Regions from separate parts of the Tumebacillus amylolyticus genome, predicted to be linked through region 1. Evidence: riboswitches for the same ligand, from Rfam matches in the RefSeq annotation. Region 1 holds a riboswitch; each other region holds the start of a gene.
What was found. A riboswitch is a leader RNA that binds a small molecule or an ion and turns the genes downstream of it on or off. The one in region 1 is predicted to bind thiamine pyrophosphate.
Positions count from the first base shown of each region.

Region 2: it holds a riboswitch for thiamine pyrophosphate, as region 1 does, so the genes downstream of both, thiC (phosphomethylpyrimidine synthase ThiC) here and JJB07_RS00760 (solute carrier family 23 protein) in region 1, are expected to answer to the same signal.
Region 3: it holds a riboswitch for thiamine pyrophosphate, as region 1 does, so the genes downstream of both, JJB07_RS08905 (ECF transporter S component) here and JJB07_RS00760 (solute carrier family 23 protein) in region 1, are expected to answer to the same signal.

Region 1 is NZ_JAEQNB010000001.1:151,244-155,397, reverse strand. Features, by position in the region: gene JJB07_RS00765 (LuxE/PaaK family acyltransferase) at 1-445, opposite strand, end outside; gene JJB07_RS00760 (solute carrier family 23 protein) at 507-1,817, opposite strand; TPP riboswitch at 1,928-2,043, opposite strand; gene JJB07_RS00755 (DsbA family oxidoreductase) at 2,056-2,703, opposite strand; gene JJB07_RS00750 (hypothetical protein) at 2,859-3,761, shown strand; gene JJB07_RS00745 (sodium:solute symporter family protein) at 3,816-4,154, opposite strand, start outside.
Region 2 is NZ_JAEQNB010000002.1:344,371-348,524, reverse strand. Features, by position in the region: gene JJB07_RS08645 (DMT family transporter) at 84-938, shown strand; gene JJB07_RS08640 (LysR family transcriptional regulator) at 955-1,836, shown strand; gene JJB07_RS24205 (hypothetical protein) at 1,868-1,993, shown strand; TPP riboswitch at 2,058-2,170, shown strand; gene thiC (phosphomethylpyrimidine synthase ThiC) at 2,255-3,895, shown strand; gene JJB07_RS08630 (hypothetical protein) at 3,941-4,154, opposite strand, start outside; gene JJB07_RS08625 (RluA family pseudouridine synthase) at 4,153-4,154, opposite strand, start outside.
Region 3 is NZ_JAEQNB010000002.1:398,530-402,683, reverse strand. Features, by position in the region: gene uvsE (UV DNA damage repair endonuclease UvsE) at 1-711, shown strand, start outside; gene JJB07_RS08910 (copper amine oxidase N-terminal domain-containing protein) at 822-2,165, shown strand; TPP riboswitch at 2,275-2,381, shown strand; gene JJB07_RS08905 (ECF transporter S component) at 2,514-3,101, shown strand; gene JJB07_RS08900 (ABC transporter ATP-binding protein) at 3,101-4,154, shown strand, end outside.

The DNA.
Region 1 (4,154 bases):
TGACATCGGCGGCGGGTGAGAGCACCAAAATCGCCATTTTGTCACGACCTGCCATGACAAATTTGCGGAACGGCGGCACCATCGACGCATCCCAGACTTGGAGGGTCGGATGGTAGTTCCGACCCTTTTTTGTCGGATCGGTACTGCCGCTGGTCATGAAGACCGCTTGGGCCTCCTCGACAGGCTCGCAGCTCATCGTCAGCTCCTTCCATGCTTGGAAGGGGATCGGCGGGATGTCTTGCCAATGTTTCACTGTGAGGGGGGACTTGCGGCGGGCTTGGCAGTATTTTTTGTAAGCGGGGTTGTGTTGGAATTGGTAGGCGAACAAGTCCAATGCCAGTTTGCCGAATGCCTCATTATGTACGCTCTCTAGATTGGAAGAGTCTGCGAACTCCTCGATATAGCTCAGCACGCGTTCCACGATACGCTCCGATGCTTCGCGCATGGTTGAATCCCTCCTGTTCTCCTCGAAAAAAAGGCCGACACGCGGTCGACCTCCCTCTTCCCTACTCTGCTCGACGCCCGAACACACGCGGGATCTGCACCAAGACCGCTTGCAGAACCACCGCAGACAACGCGCCGACCAGAACTGTATTCGTCAAAAACGGAGCGGCCCAGCCTGTGACTCCGTTACAAGCTTGCGGCAAAGCTACTGCCAGCAAAAGCGAAAGACCTGCCACCAATCGGTTGCTCTCGGTCTTCTCCATTCTGCCCAAAATCGAGACGCCGGTGATCACCAGAGACGCCGCCGCCGGCAAAAACAGACCGCCGACCACCGCATCGGGAGTCGAAGCGAGCACCGCCCCTGCCTTGGGCACGAAGCCGAGGAGGATGAAAATCAACCCGGCCACTATTACCGTAAACCTCGACCCAATCCCTGTCAAGCGAAGCAGGGAGACATTCTGCGCATACGCCGTGGTCGGAAAGCCTCCAACAAGTGTGGAGAGCATCGAGCCGACAGCCTCTCCCGCGAATCCGTTGCGAATTCGTTTGCCGTCGAGCGGGACGCCGACATACTCGGCGGCGACCGCGTAGACGCCCATCGCTTCAATCACTGCGACGATGTAGGCCACGAAAAATGTCGCGAACACGCTCCAATCGAGCGTCAAACTTCCATAAGGCAGCCATTGCGGGAGACCGAACCAAGCCTTTTCCCCCACGCTTGCAAATGACAGCTTGCCCGTTGCGAGTGCAATTCCGTCGCCCACGACCAATGCGATGAGAAATGCGTAGGATCGCCAGAGCCCTTTTCCAAAAGCAGAAAGCAAGATGACGAGCAGTGCGGTGGGAATCGACATCGCGAGCGTAGACCCGCTTAGAAAAGTAGGCGTTCCCGCCGAGCCGCCGAGAAATTCGTACAAGGTAAAGCCGGAAAGTGCAAAACCGACGACGGCGATTACCGTACCCGTTACGACAGGCGTGAAGAGCACACGCATTTTTTGCAGAACGCCGGTCAGGGCGAGCAACAGGACGATGCCTGCGCTCAACAGAATTCCGCCGCCTGCCGCCCCGAGACCTTTCGCTTTGCCCGCCGCGATCATCAGCGCGTCAAACGCCGCCGACGGACCTTGCACGACAGGCAAGCGTGCGAGTCTCATCGCTTGTAACAGCGTCACAACCCCCGCCGCTAAAAAAATCGCGTTGACCATGTTCGACGCGACGGCGACCGGCAACCCGATCAGCGCCGCCACGAACAGCGGGTCCAGCCAGACGTTCGACACGATCACATGCTGCAAGCCGTAGAGCAGAGTCGGCACAGGAGCCAGCTTGTCCTCCAAGCCCACGGCGAGTTTTTGTTCATTTCGTTCTTCTTCCACGTAAGTCCCTCTCCCTTTCCATTCGTAAAGGTTGCAAGTAAGTAGGGCACAGCAAAAAACCGCCCCTGCAGAGGAGCGGTTTTTACAAACACCACGATGGTACCCGTTTTTTTGAAAAACAGGGCCTTCCCTCCGCTGGCATTACCCAGATCAGGTCAACCAGTCGGCAACGGAGTTTCCTAGCTGCCCTCTCAGCCCGTTTCCACGAGCTCCTGTCGGTTTTACCATAGCAGTGACTTCAACAGCCGTCAATCCCACAGGCCATGCCGTCGCCTGGGGACTTTTGTTTGGTGTTGGCGAGTTCTTCGTCGATGATGCCTTCGAGTGCGGCTTGACCACGGACCCCTTCGAGGACGGTGTTGCCGATTTTGATCGTCGGCACGACTTGGATGTTGGCTTCGTGGTAGGCGTGGTGGAGCGCTTTTTGATGAACTTCTTTGTATGTTCGCGTTTCGAGGGCTTCTCGGAAGGCTTTTTCGTCCAAGCCGATTTCGCCTGCCAGTTTGGTGAGGACTTCGACGCTTCCGATGTCCTGCTCCTCTTGGAAGAACGCCTCGAACAGGCGGTGGTTGTATTCATTTGCTTTGCCGTGTTCCTTCACGAACTGGAACCCTTCAAACGCCAGATGGGTATGCGGTTGCGGGGAGACGCGGGGCAGGACCATTTTCAGCCCGAAGCGCTCCGCCATCGGATAGACCGATTGCGCCCACGCTCGCTGGAGATAGTCGCCCTCGACAAGCAACGTTTCATTGGGATACGGCCGCAATTCAAACGGCATCCATTCGACTTCGACGTCCTTGCCTGCGATTGCTTTTTGTAGCGGAACCTCCGCTAAGAAGCAGAACGGTCAGACATAGTCCGAGTACACCTGAATTTTCAACGTCATGTGATTCACTCCTATTTCAACAGGGTATTGGCTCAGTATACGCATTCTTATCCTGCACTTCTGTCAGATGGATTACGCGAAACTTTATATACAAATATGTTTCCTTAGTGCTATACTGAAACAAACAAATATTTCCAACAAGGAGTGAGCGATTTATGTTGAGCGAAAAGTATCTTGAACTTGGATTGATCGGATTAGGTCGGGCCGGTGAGGAAGGCGGTTGGTTCGGCGGACATACGGGGGCGGCGGTTTTGGCCGCTTTCTATATGAGTCGGGAAGAAAATCTGCCGGAGCATGTGCAGGTGGGGTTGCAACGGATGGCGGATCATTTTATTTCGAAGTTCCCGAAGTTGTTCGTGCCTTATGAGAAGGAGCAGGCCGACCCGGCGTTGCTGGAAGTCGTACTCGACGGCCTGCGGGCCAATGCAGCTCGTCTGAGTCATTCGGGGCATGGTCTCGCGTATGGGTTTCTTGCTTTGCGTGCGCTGACCGAGCGTCCCGACATGCTGATTCCAAGCCTTGTGAACGGGTTCTCCGTCACGTTGACGGAATCTTCGAAGGGCTCCGGCAACCGCTACTACGGGCTTGCGGACTACAGCACGTTCACCGTGGAGCAGGTCACGGAGATTCCGGCTTACAACAGTCTGCAAGATCTGGCGGAGCGTGCGTTGGAGGAGTGTCGGGTGATCGTCCCCACCATGACCCTTGGCGAAAAACGCTACCACTTCACAGGCGAAGTCGAGCATGGACTCACCCACGCGCAAGCTCTGATGGAGTTCGACCGTCTGGGGTACTCGTTCTTGACGGAGAGCGGCATGGTGAACCATCGCATCCAGATGCAGTTGAACCGCCGAATTCCGGAGGAGGTCCTGCACATGGAGATCGTGAATCCCCCGTTCGAGTCCCTGTTCGCGCCCGAATACTGGGAAAACGTCTACGATGACCCGCACTGCCTCAAAGTCCCCTACGCCGCTCTCTACCTGCTGAACCGGCTGCCGCAGGAGAAGCGTGCCAAGGCAGAGCGGGATGTCTGCAAGATTCTTTGCCAGATGAAGTAGAAAAAAGGCACTCCCACAACGAGTTGGGAGTGCCTTTTTTTGCAAGTGCCTCTCTTACATGGCCTCTTCTAGTAAAGTGCCACCGGTTTTTGCTTCTTGCTCTCCAAAAAGGAACTCCGTCACTTGGTTCTCTTGACGTTTCCTCACGAAGAACGGGTTGAGCACGGAGACCACGACGAAGTTCGCCGCCAGCCCCCAGAAGCCTTCGTAGATGCCGTGGGCCGAGTTGGTTGCGTAGACGGTGAAGGTGACAATGAGTCCGACGACCAGACCGGAGATCGTCGCTTCACGGGTTTGCGATCTCCAGAACAGCGAGAACACGATCGCCGGGAAGATTTGCACCATGCCGGAAACCCCGAGCAATTGCAGAGACACCAGCGCCGTCGGGAACAG
Region 2 (4,154 bases), on a different contig from region 1:
GGATGAGAACCCAAGAATACCAAAGCAAGGCGCGCAAAAATCCTCTATAACTGTACTAGAGCGTATTTCCGGGAGGGATTTTTGTGAAACCGAAAGATTATCTCATGCTGTTTTCACTAGCCGCCATGTGGGGCTCTTCGTTTTTGTTCATGCGCGTGGGAGCTCCGGCTCTGGGGCCGGTGGTCTTGATTGAACTTCGCGTGTTGTTGGCGGGGATTACGTTGCTCGGGTTTGCAGCGGTGCTCAAGCACAAGATCCGGATTCTTCACCTGTGGAAAAAATACTTGTTGCTCGGCACGTTGAACGCCGCGTTGCCGTTTTGCTTCATCGCGACGGCGGAGTTGCATCTGTCTGCTTCTCTGGCGGCGATCTTGAACGCAACGACGCCGCTTTTTACAGCGGTTGTGGCGTGGGGATGGTTGAAGGAACCGTTCACGTTCAAAAAACTGCTCGGCATCTTCTTCGGTATCTTCGGCGTTGTGGTGCTCGTCGGTTGGGACCCGCAGAACAGCGGAGAGTCCATTCTCTGGTCGGTGGTCTGTTCTTTGCTGGCTGCGTTGCTCTACGCCGTCGCGGGCGTTTTCTCGTCCCGAGCGTTCAAGGGAGAGACTTCGATGGACATGGCGATCGGGCAGCAGTTGGCGGCTGCGCTGGTCTTGTTGCCGGTTTCGTTGTTCGTGCTGCCAAGTGAGTTTCCGTCGATGGATGTGGTCTGGTCGGTCTTGGTTCTGGCCGTTTTTTGCACGGCGATCGGGTACTTGTTGTATTTCGGGTTGATGAAAAGTGTCGGACCGGTCAAGGCGTTGACGGTGACGTTTATCGTTCCGGTGTTTGGCACGATCTGGGGGGCTCTGTTCTTGGCGGAAGCGATTACGGGGCAGGTCTTCGTGGGGATGCTCTTGATCCTCATGAGCGTGTTCTTGGTTTCGAGAAAATAACACAGGGGGTGAGAGCATGGATGTCAAACTGCTCCGCACGTTTGAGATGATGGCGAAAGAATTGAACTTCCATCGCACGGCAGAACGGTTGTTTCTGGCTCAGCCGACCGTCTCGGTTCACATCCGTCAATTGGAGGAGCAGGTGGGCTATCCGCTGTTCGAGCGATCGGGGCGCAAAGTTCGCTTGACCGCTGCCGGTGAACGTTTTCGTCTGCATGCCCAACGAATCTTGCAAGCGCATGACGAGGCTTTGTCAGACTTGGCTCGTTGGAAGGCAGGGTATGACGACCGGCTCGATCTCTTGCTTTCTCCCGTTTGTGCCGAGCATCTCTTGCCGCCGCTGTGGAAGCAATTTGCCACGGTGCATCCAAATGTAGAAGTTCGAATCTACACGACGCGTTCCCCTTCTGTCGGGCCGGGCATTGCAGCCGGGCGTTCCCATGTGGGCATCGGCTTGTTGCCGTCCCAGCATCCGGATACGGAGACCAGCATTTTTACCGAAGGCGAAGTCGTGTTGGTGGCACCGCGTTCGATTGACCCTGCGCGTACCGATTATCGCGAGGTGCTGTTGGATCATCCGCTTTTGACAGAGAATCATCCCGAGTATTGGGAGCAGATTCTGCATCAACTGCATGAAACACAAGCGCCGATCCGCCCGATGCCGGTCAACCAGACGCATATCACGCGCAAATTAATCATCGAGGGTTTAGGGGTGTCGTTTTTGCCGCGCATGGCGATTGAGGAGGATCTGCGAGAGGGGCGGCTGGTGGAATTGCCGACGCCTGATCTGCGTTTGCCAAGGGTAAGCACGTATATCATCACGCCGCGCAACAAGGAATTGCCAAGAGCGGCTCAAGATTTTTTGGCGCTGTTGGCATGGAAACCTCCGCTTTCGTGATACAATAAGGACATGGAGGTGTTTCGGAACTATGAAACTGCGCCAATTGATGATGGTAGGTCTGCTGGTCGTCGTCTCCTTGACGTTCACCGGTTGCGGTGGCAACATGGCCGCTCATGATGCACAAGGCCACATGAACATGAACATGCACGAGTAAAAAACAAAACCGCGGACAAAAGTCTTGCGGTTTTTTTCATTTTAAGATACATTGACAAAGACAACTTCAGAGACACGGGAGCTTGGTTGAACCAGGCTGAGAGGATGGGAAGTCTACCATCGACCGTTTAACCTGATCTGGGTAATTCCAGCGGAGGGATCGCACGTGTGTAGAACGCGAAGGGACCTCCCTTTGCGTTTTTTTATTGTCCTCCGGGAAGGCATGAAGTTGAGCAGATCCTCAGACTGGGAGGTATGTTTCATGTCCACCGAAATTCAGAAGTTCCCCAACAGCCGCAAGGTCTACGTCGAAGGGTCGCGCGCCGATGTGCGTGTGCCAATGCGCGAGATCGAGCAAAGCGGTGACAACGCTCCGATCCGCGTGTACGACACGAGCGGGCCGTACACGGATTCGCAAGTGGAGACGGATATCGAGCAAGGGTTGGACGCGTTGCGTCGTCGATGGATTCTTGAGCGGGGCGATGTCGAGGAGTACGAGGCTTTTTCCGGGCAGAAGGTTCGACCGCTTCGAGCGAAGCCCGGCCGGATCGTGACGCAAATGCACTACGCCAAGCAGGGGATGATCACACCGGAGATGGAGTTCGTCGCCATCCGTGAAGGGTTGAGCCCGGAGTTTGTGCGATCGGAGATTGCAAGCGGACGTGCCATTCTCCCGAACTGCGTGAACCATCAGGAAAGCGAACCGATGATCATCGGTCGTCATTTTCACACCAAGATCAACGCCAACATCGGCAACTCCGCCGTGACGTCGTCCATTTCCGAAGAGGTGGAAAAAATGACGTGGGCAATCCGCTGGGGTGCAGATACGATCATGGACCTGTCTACAGGCAAGGACATCCACACCACGCGCGAATGGATTCTCCGCAACTCGCCGGTTCCCGTGGGCACCGTGCCGATCTACCAAGCTCTTGAAAAAGTGAACGGCATCGTCGAAAATCTGAGCTGGGAAGTCTACCGGGATACGTTGATCGAACAGGCGGAGCAGGGCGTCGACTATTTTACCATTCATGCGGGCGTGCTTTTGCGCTACATTCCGCTGACGGTGAACCGTGTGACAGGCATCGTGTCCCGCGGAGGTTCGATCCTGGCGGCGTGGTGTCTGGCGCATCATGAGGAGAACTTCCTCTACACGCACTTCCGCGAGATTTGCGAGATCTGCGCCCGCTATGACATTGCGTTTTCGCTGGGGGACGGATTGCGTCCGGGGAGTATCGCGGATGCCAACGATGAGGCGCAATTTGCCGAGCTGCAGACGTTGGGCGAACTGACCAAGATCGCGTGGGAGTACGACGTGCAGGTCATGATCGAAGGGCCGGGCCACGTGCCGATGCACAAAATCAAGGAAAACGTCGACCTCCAGATGGAGATCTGTCACGAAGCACCGTTCTACACGCTGGGTCCGTTGACGACCGACATCGCACCGGGGTACGACCATATTACGTCTGCGATCGGTGCGGCGATGATCGGCTGGTACGGAACGGCGATGCTCTGCTATGTCACGCCCAAGGAACATCTCGGGCTCCCGAACAAACAAGACGTCCGCGACGGTGTCATTGCGTACAAAATCGCCGCCCACGCCGCCGATCTGGCCAAGGGACATCCCTCCGCTCAGTATCGGGACGATGCGCTGTCGAAAGCCCGCTTTGAATTCCGATGGCACGACCAGTTTAACCTCTCGCTCGATCCTGAGCGCGCACGCGAGTTCCACGACGAGACGTTGCCCGCGGAACCTGCCAAGACTGCGCATTTCTGCTCGATGTGCGGGCCGAAGTTCTGCTCGATGCGCATCTCGCATGACATTCGCGAATCTGCCGAAGTTCAACTGGGTCTGAGAGAGAAATCGGAAGAGTTTCTCCAATCAGGAGGCAAGATCTACCGCTGATGCATGAAAAAAAAGCAAGGCACCTCTTCGGGGCCTTGCCTTTTTTTAGTAGCGGCGTTTGCGGGAGTAGAACTTGCCGATTCGGTTCATGCCGAGCAGGGCGAGGAAGGTCCAGCCGTACCCGATGACGCCGAGCAACCAGAGCGGAGCGGGGGTCCCGGCTGATTTAAATCGCCACCAGATCACCGTGCCGGAGACGGCGACGAGAAAGGAGACGAAGGTGAGGAGGTTTTGGAGCAGGAGGCGTTGCTTTTTTTTC
Region 3 (4,154 bases), on a different contig from region 1:
GATGTGGGAATCGATGTGAAAGCGACGTACCCGGAGGAGTTACGAGCCATCGGCGACTTTGCCAAGCAACACGACATCCGGCTCACCATGCACCCCAACCAATTCACTCTGCTCAACGGCTCGGAAAAAGTGGTCTCCGCCGCTCTGAAAGACCTCCAATACCACACCGACCTCCTCGACGGAATGGGGCTCGATCACCAGCACAAAGTCAACATCCACATCGGCGGGGTCTACGGAGACAAGGAAAAAGCGACCCAGACCCTCTACGACAATTTCCCGCTCGTGCCGGACAGCGTGCGGCGGAGACTTACGTTTGAGAACGATGACAAGACCTACACCCTGCTTGAAACGCTTCAAGTCTGTGAAAAAGTCGGGCAACCGATGATGTTCGACATTCACCACGACTGGTGCAACCCAAGCGAGCAGACGCCCCTCGAACTCCTGCCGCGCATCGCCGCTACGTGGGGGGACACCCCGATGAAGATGCACGTCTCTTCCCCCAAAGACGAGAGCGACTTCCGGGCCCACAGCGACTTCATCGACCCGGAGCGGTTGTTGGTGTTCCTCAAAGCTTGCAAACAGCACGGTCTCCCGCGCATCGACGTCATGGTCGAAGCCAAGCAGAAAGACTTCGCCTGCCTCAAACTCGCGGAAGACCTCGGAAAAGTCCGGGGCATCAAGCGAATCGAAGGGGCCGTGCTCACGATGTAGGAAAAAGAATTCCTGGCCGTCACGGGACGGTGCAGGAATTTTTTTCTTCAATTGGGTTGGGATTGGTGTTACATTGTGAGTAGAAGTTTGGGAGGAATGGAGGGTTTACTTTGAAATCCAGAAAAAAATGGATGGTAGCGGGGGCGGCACTGGTGTTGCTTCTGAGCGGTTTCGTCAGTCCGAAAGCGACGTTCGCAGCCAAGGTGACGGCGGAGAGCACGTTTACAGACTTTGCGTTTAATGGAAACTGGGGATTTCTCGGTGACGGGTACACCGTAATTTCGTATCAGGACCACATGTACGTGCCGGCGCGGTTCGTTGCCGAGCAGATGGGGGCGGATGTGTCGTGGGACGAAGCGACGCAGACGGTGCGTTTCCAATCGGGCAAGGGCTCGACGATCTCGCCGCCCGCCACGTACCAGCCGGCCAAAGGCGCGATCACAGTGGATACGAGGGGCGTCCGTTTCGTTTTTGACGGGCAGGAAAAAAAGCTCGACGAGGGTTATGTCGCGATCTCGTACCAAGACCACGTCTACGTCCCGGCGCGATTCGTCGCCGAGAACTTGGGCGCGTTGGTGCAGTGGAGTGAAAGCGATAGGCTCGTCAACATCGTTTCGTTGCCGGAGTCGAACGGGCTTGCGTGGTTGCAGGCATTTGCCGCCAAGCATCCGGGGGAATTGATCGGTGCGGTGAAGTCGGGGATCAAGTTTTCCTCGACGGGGGATGCCTACACCGCCGTTGTGACGCGCAAGGAAGGGCATGTGCCTGACGGAGTGTATTTCGTCAAATCGGACGGTTCGGAGACGAAACTTCAATCCAAGTTTGAAACGGGTGCCACGATTCAGACGGTTGCTCAAGGGGAGCAGACGTTGACGTTGATCTCGGGCGGAGCGGGGATGCATGGCATGTGGTTGTCCGCGTATTCGCTTGGTGACGGTGGGAAGCCGGTGGAGGTCGAGAATTTCTTTGGCGATATTCGGGCGGATGTGTTCACGCTCGATGGCAAGCTGAAGGTCGTGGTTTCCAGCCGAGATTACGATGCAACGGGCTCGTCCAAGGAGGAGCTGTACGAATACAATCCGGCAAGCCATGCGTTCGACAAACTCGCGGCGTACACGAATGAGTACACCAAGGGGGCGTATCAGAATCCGGACGCCGGTGCGTACGACACGCTCTGGCAGATGCGGGGCTACTACGCAGGTGACGAAGGCGGCGGGATTCCGAACGAGTGGAACAGCCATGCTGCGCAGACCATGAACGCAGCCATCCCGAAACTGAGTTGGCTGAAAGAACCTGTCAATCGCAGCGACCTGCGCGTGTTGACGACCGTGCAAGATTCCACAGCCGATAAAAAAACCTACCGCTACACTCAAGGAGATCACTCCGTCGGCATTACGCTCGTACAGGTGCAAGGCAAAGGCTGGGTCGTGGACACGATCGACCCGGAGATGTAAGAGAGTAAGAGAGGGTAGGGAAAAAGCGCTCCCGTGACGTGGGCGCTTTTTTTCCCTTTACAAACACTTTGTCCGAGGACTACAATGGGGGAGTACTTAATTGAATACGAGCAGTTGCTAGGGGTGCCGTACAAATGGCTGAGAGGCGAGATCCGCGCCAACCCTCTGAACTCGATCCTGGGTAATACCGGCGTGAGGAAGTGACGGAGACTGCGATGGCATGTGCGAGGCAACAGGGCATGTGTTTGTCGTCTGATGTCTACCAACAACGAATCTTCTGCCGGGAACCGGGAGAGGATTTTTTTATGCAACGAACTCGTGTCAGACTATCTAAGGGGGAAGTAAGACATGAAGACTAGTCGTGTCGTGAACTTCAGAGAAGTCATGATCACCGTCATTCTTTCGATGATTTGCGGGGTCGCGTACTTTGGTTGGGGCTTTTTGTACAACGTGATGGAGGCAGGGCTTCCGGGTTCGTCTGAAATTATCTACGGCCTGTGGTTCGTCGCGTCGATCCTCACCGCGTACATCGTGCAAAAACCGGGCATCGCGATGCTGTCCGAAGTGGCAGCCGCTTTTGTGGAAATGATTTTTGGCGGTCAATGGGGCCTGAGCACCCTCGTGTTCGGCTTGATCCAAGGCGCAGCAGCTGAACTTATTTTCGCGGGTTTCCGCTATCGTACTTTCAACATGGGCACCGTGATTCTCGCAGGCATGGCTTCGGCGGCGGCGAGTGTGCCGATTGACTACTACCAAGGCTACATCGGGGACCTCACCACGGGCATGCTGGTCCTCAAAATCGCTCTGCGTCTGCTCTCCGGCGCCCTGTTTGCCGGCGTGCTCGGCAAAATCGTCGGCGACCTGCTGGCGAAAACGGGCGTTTTGAACTCCTACCAACTGATCCGCAGCAAGACGGACCGTAAACCGTCCTTCTAATGAATACGACGACGACCAAGACACCCTTTCTCGCAAGTGAAGGGGTGTCTGTGCAATTTTTTGACCGTGATACGCCCGTGTTGCGGGAGATGAACGTCACCATTGAAAAAAATCAAGCGGTGCTCCTCCTCGGCCCTTCCGGCTCCGGCAAGAGCACGTTGTTGCAAGTCCTCTCCGGCATCATCCCGCGCTCGATTGAAGCGTGGTTCAAAGGCACCGTCACCCGCCCGGATCGTGTGGGCGTGATGTTTCAAGACCCGGATGCGCAGTTTTGCATGCTGACGGTGGAAGATGAGATCGCGTTTTCGCTGGAGAATCGTCTGGTGCCGCGTCAGGACATGCGCGGGATCATCGAAAACGTGATGCGCGACGTCCGTCTCGACATCCCGCTCCAAACTCCGATTCGCGAGCTTTCGGGCGGGCTGAAGCAACGGTTGGCGCTGGCATGCCTGCTGGCGTTGGAACCTGACGTGCTGTTCGTCGACGAGCCGACCGCGCAACTCGACCCGCTGAACACGCAACTGGTTATCGAAGACCTCCGCCGACTCAAGGGGCAGAAAACGATCGTGCTCATCGAGCACAAGTTGGACGGGGTCATCGAGTGGGTCGACCGCGTGCTGCTCTTCAATGCTGAGGGGCAGATTGTCGCGGACGGAACTCCGCAGGAAGTCTTGCGGGAACACGCTGAGATGATTCGCGAGTACGGCATCTGGCAGCCGAAGCTCTGGCCCGTCACATGGGAGGAACTTCTGGCCACCGTGCCGCATCCGCTGGCCGAACGTCTGGAAACCCAACTGACTTCGGGAAAAAGAGAACCGGTCCGCACCGACGGTGCTCCGATTCTGGACGTCCGTGACGCAGGGCTTCGCTACAAAAACGGCCATGTCGTGTGGCAAGGTCTCAACGTCACCATCCACCCCGGCGAATGGGTTGCGATCCTCGGACCGAACGGGGCGGGGAAAAGTACGTTCCTGAAAACGGTCGGCGGGTTGATGGACCCGACGCAGGGGCAGGTGCTCTTGAAAGGCAAGAATCTCAGCAAGTATCGCGCAC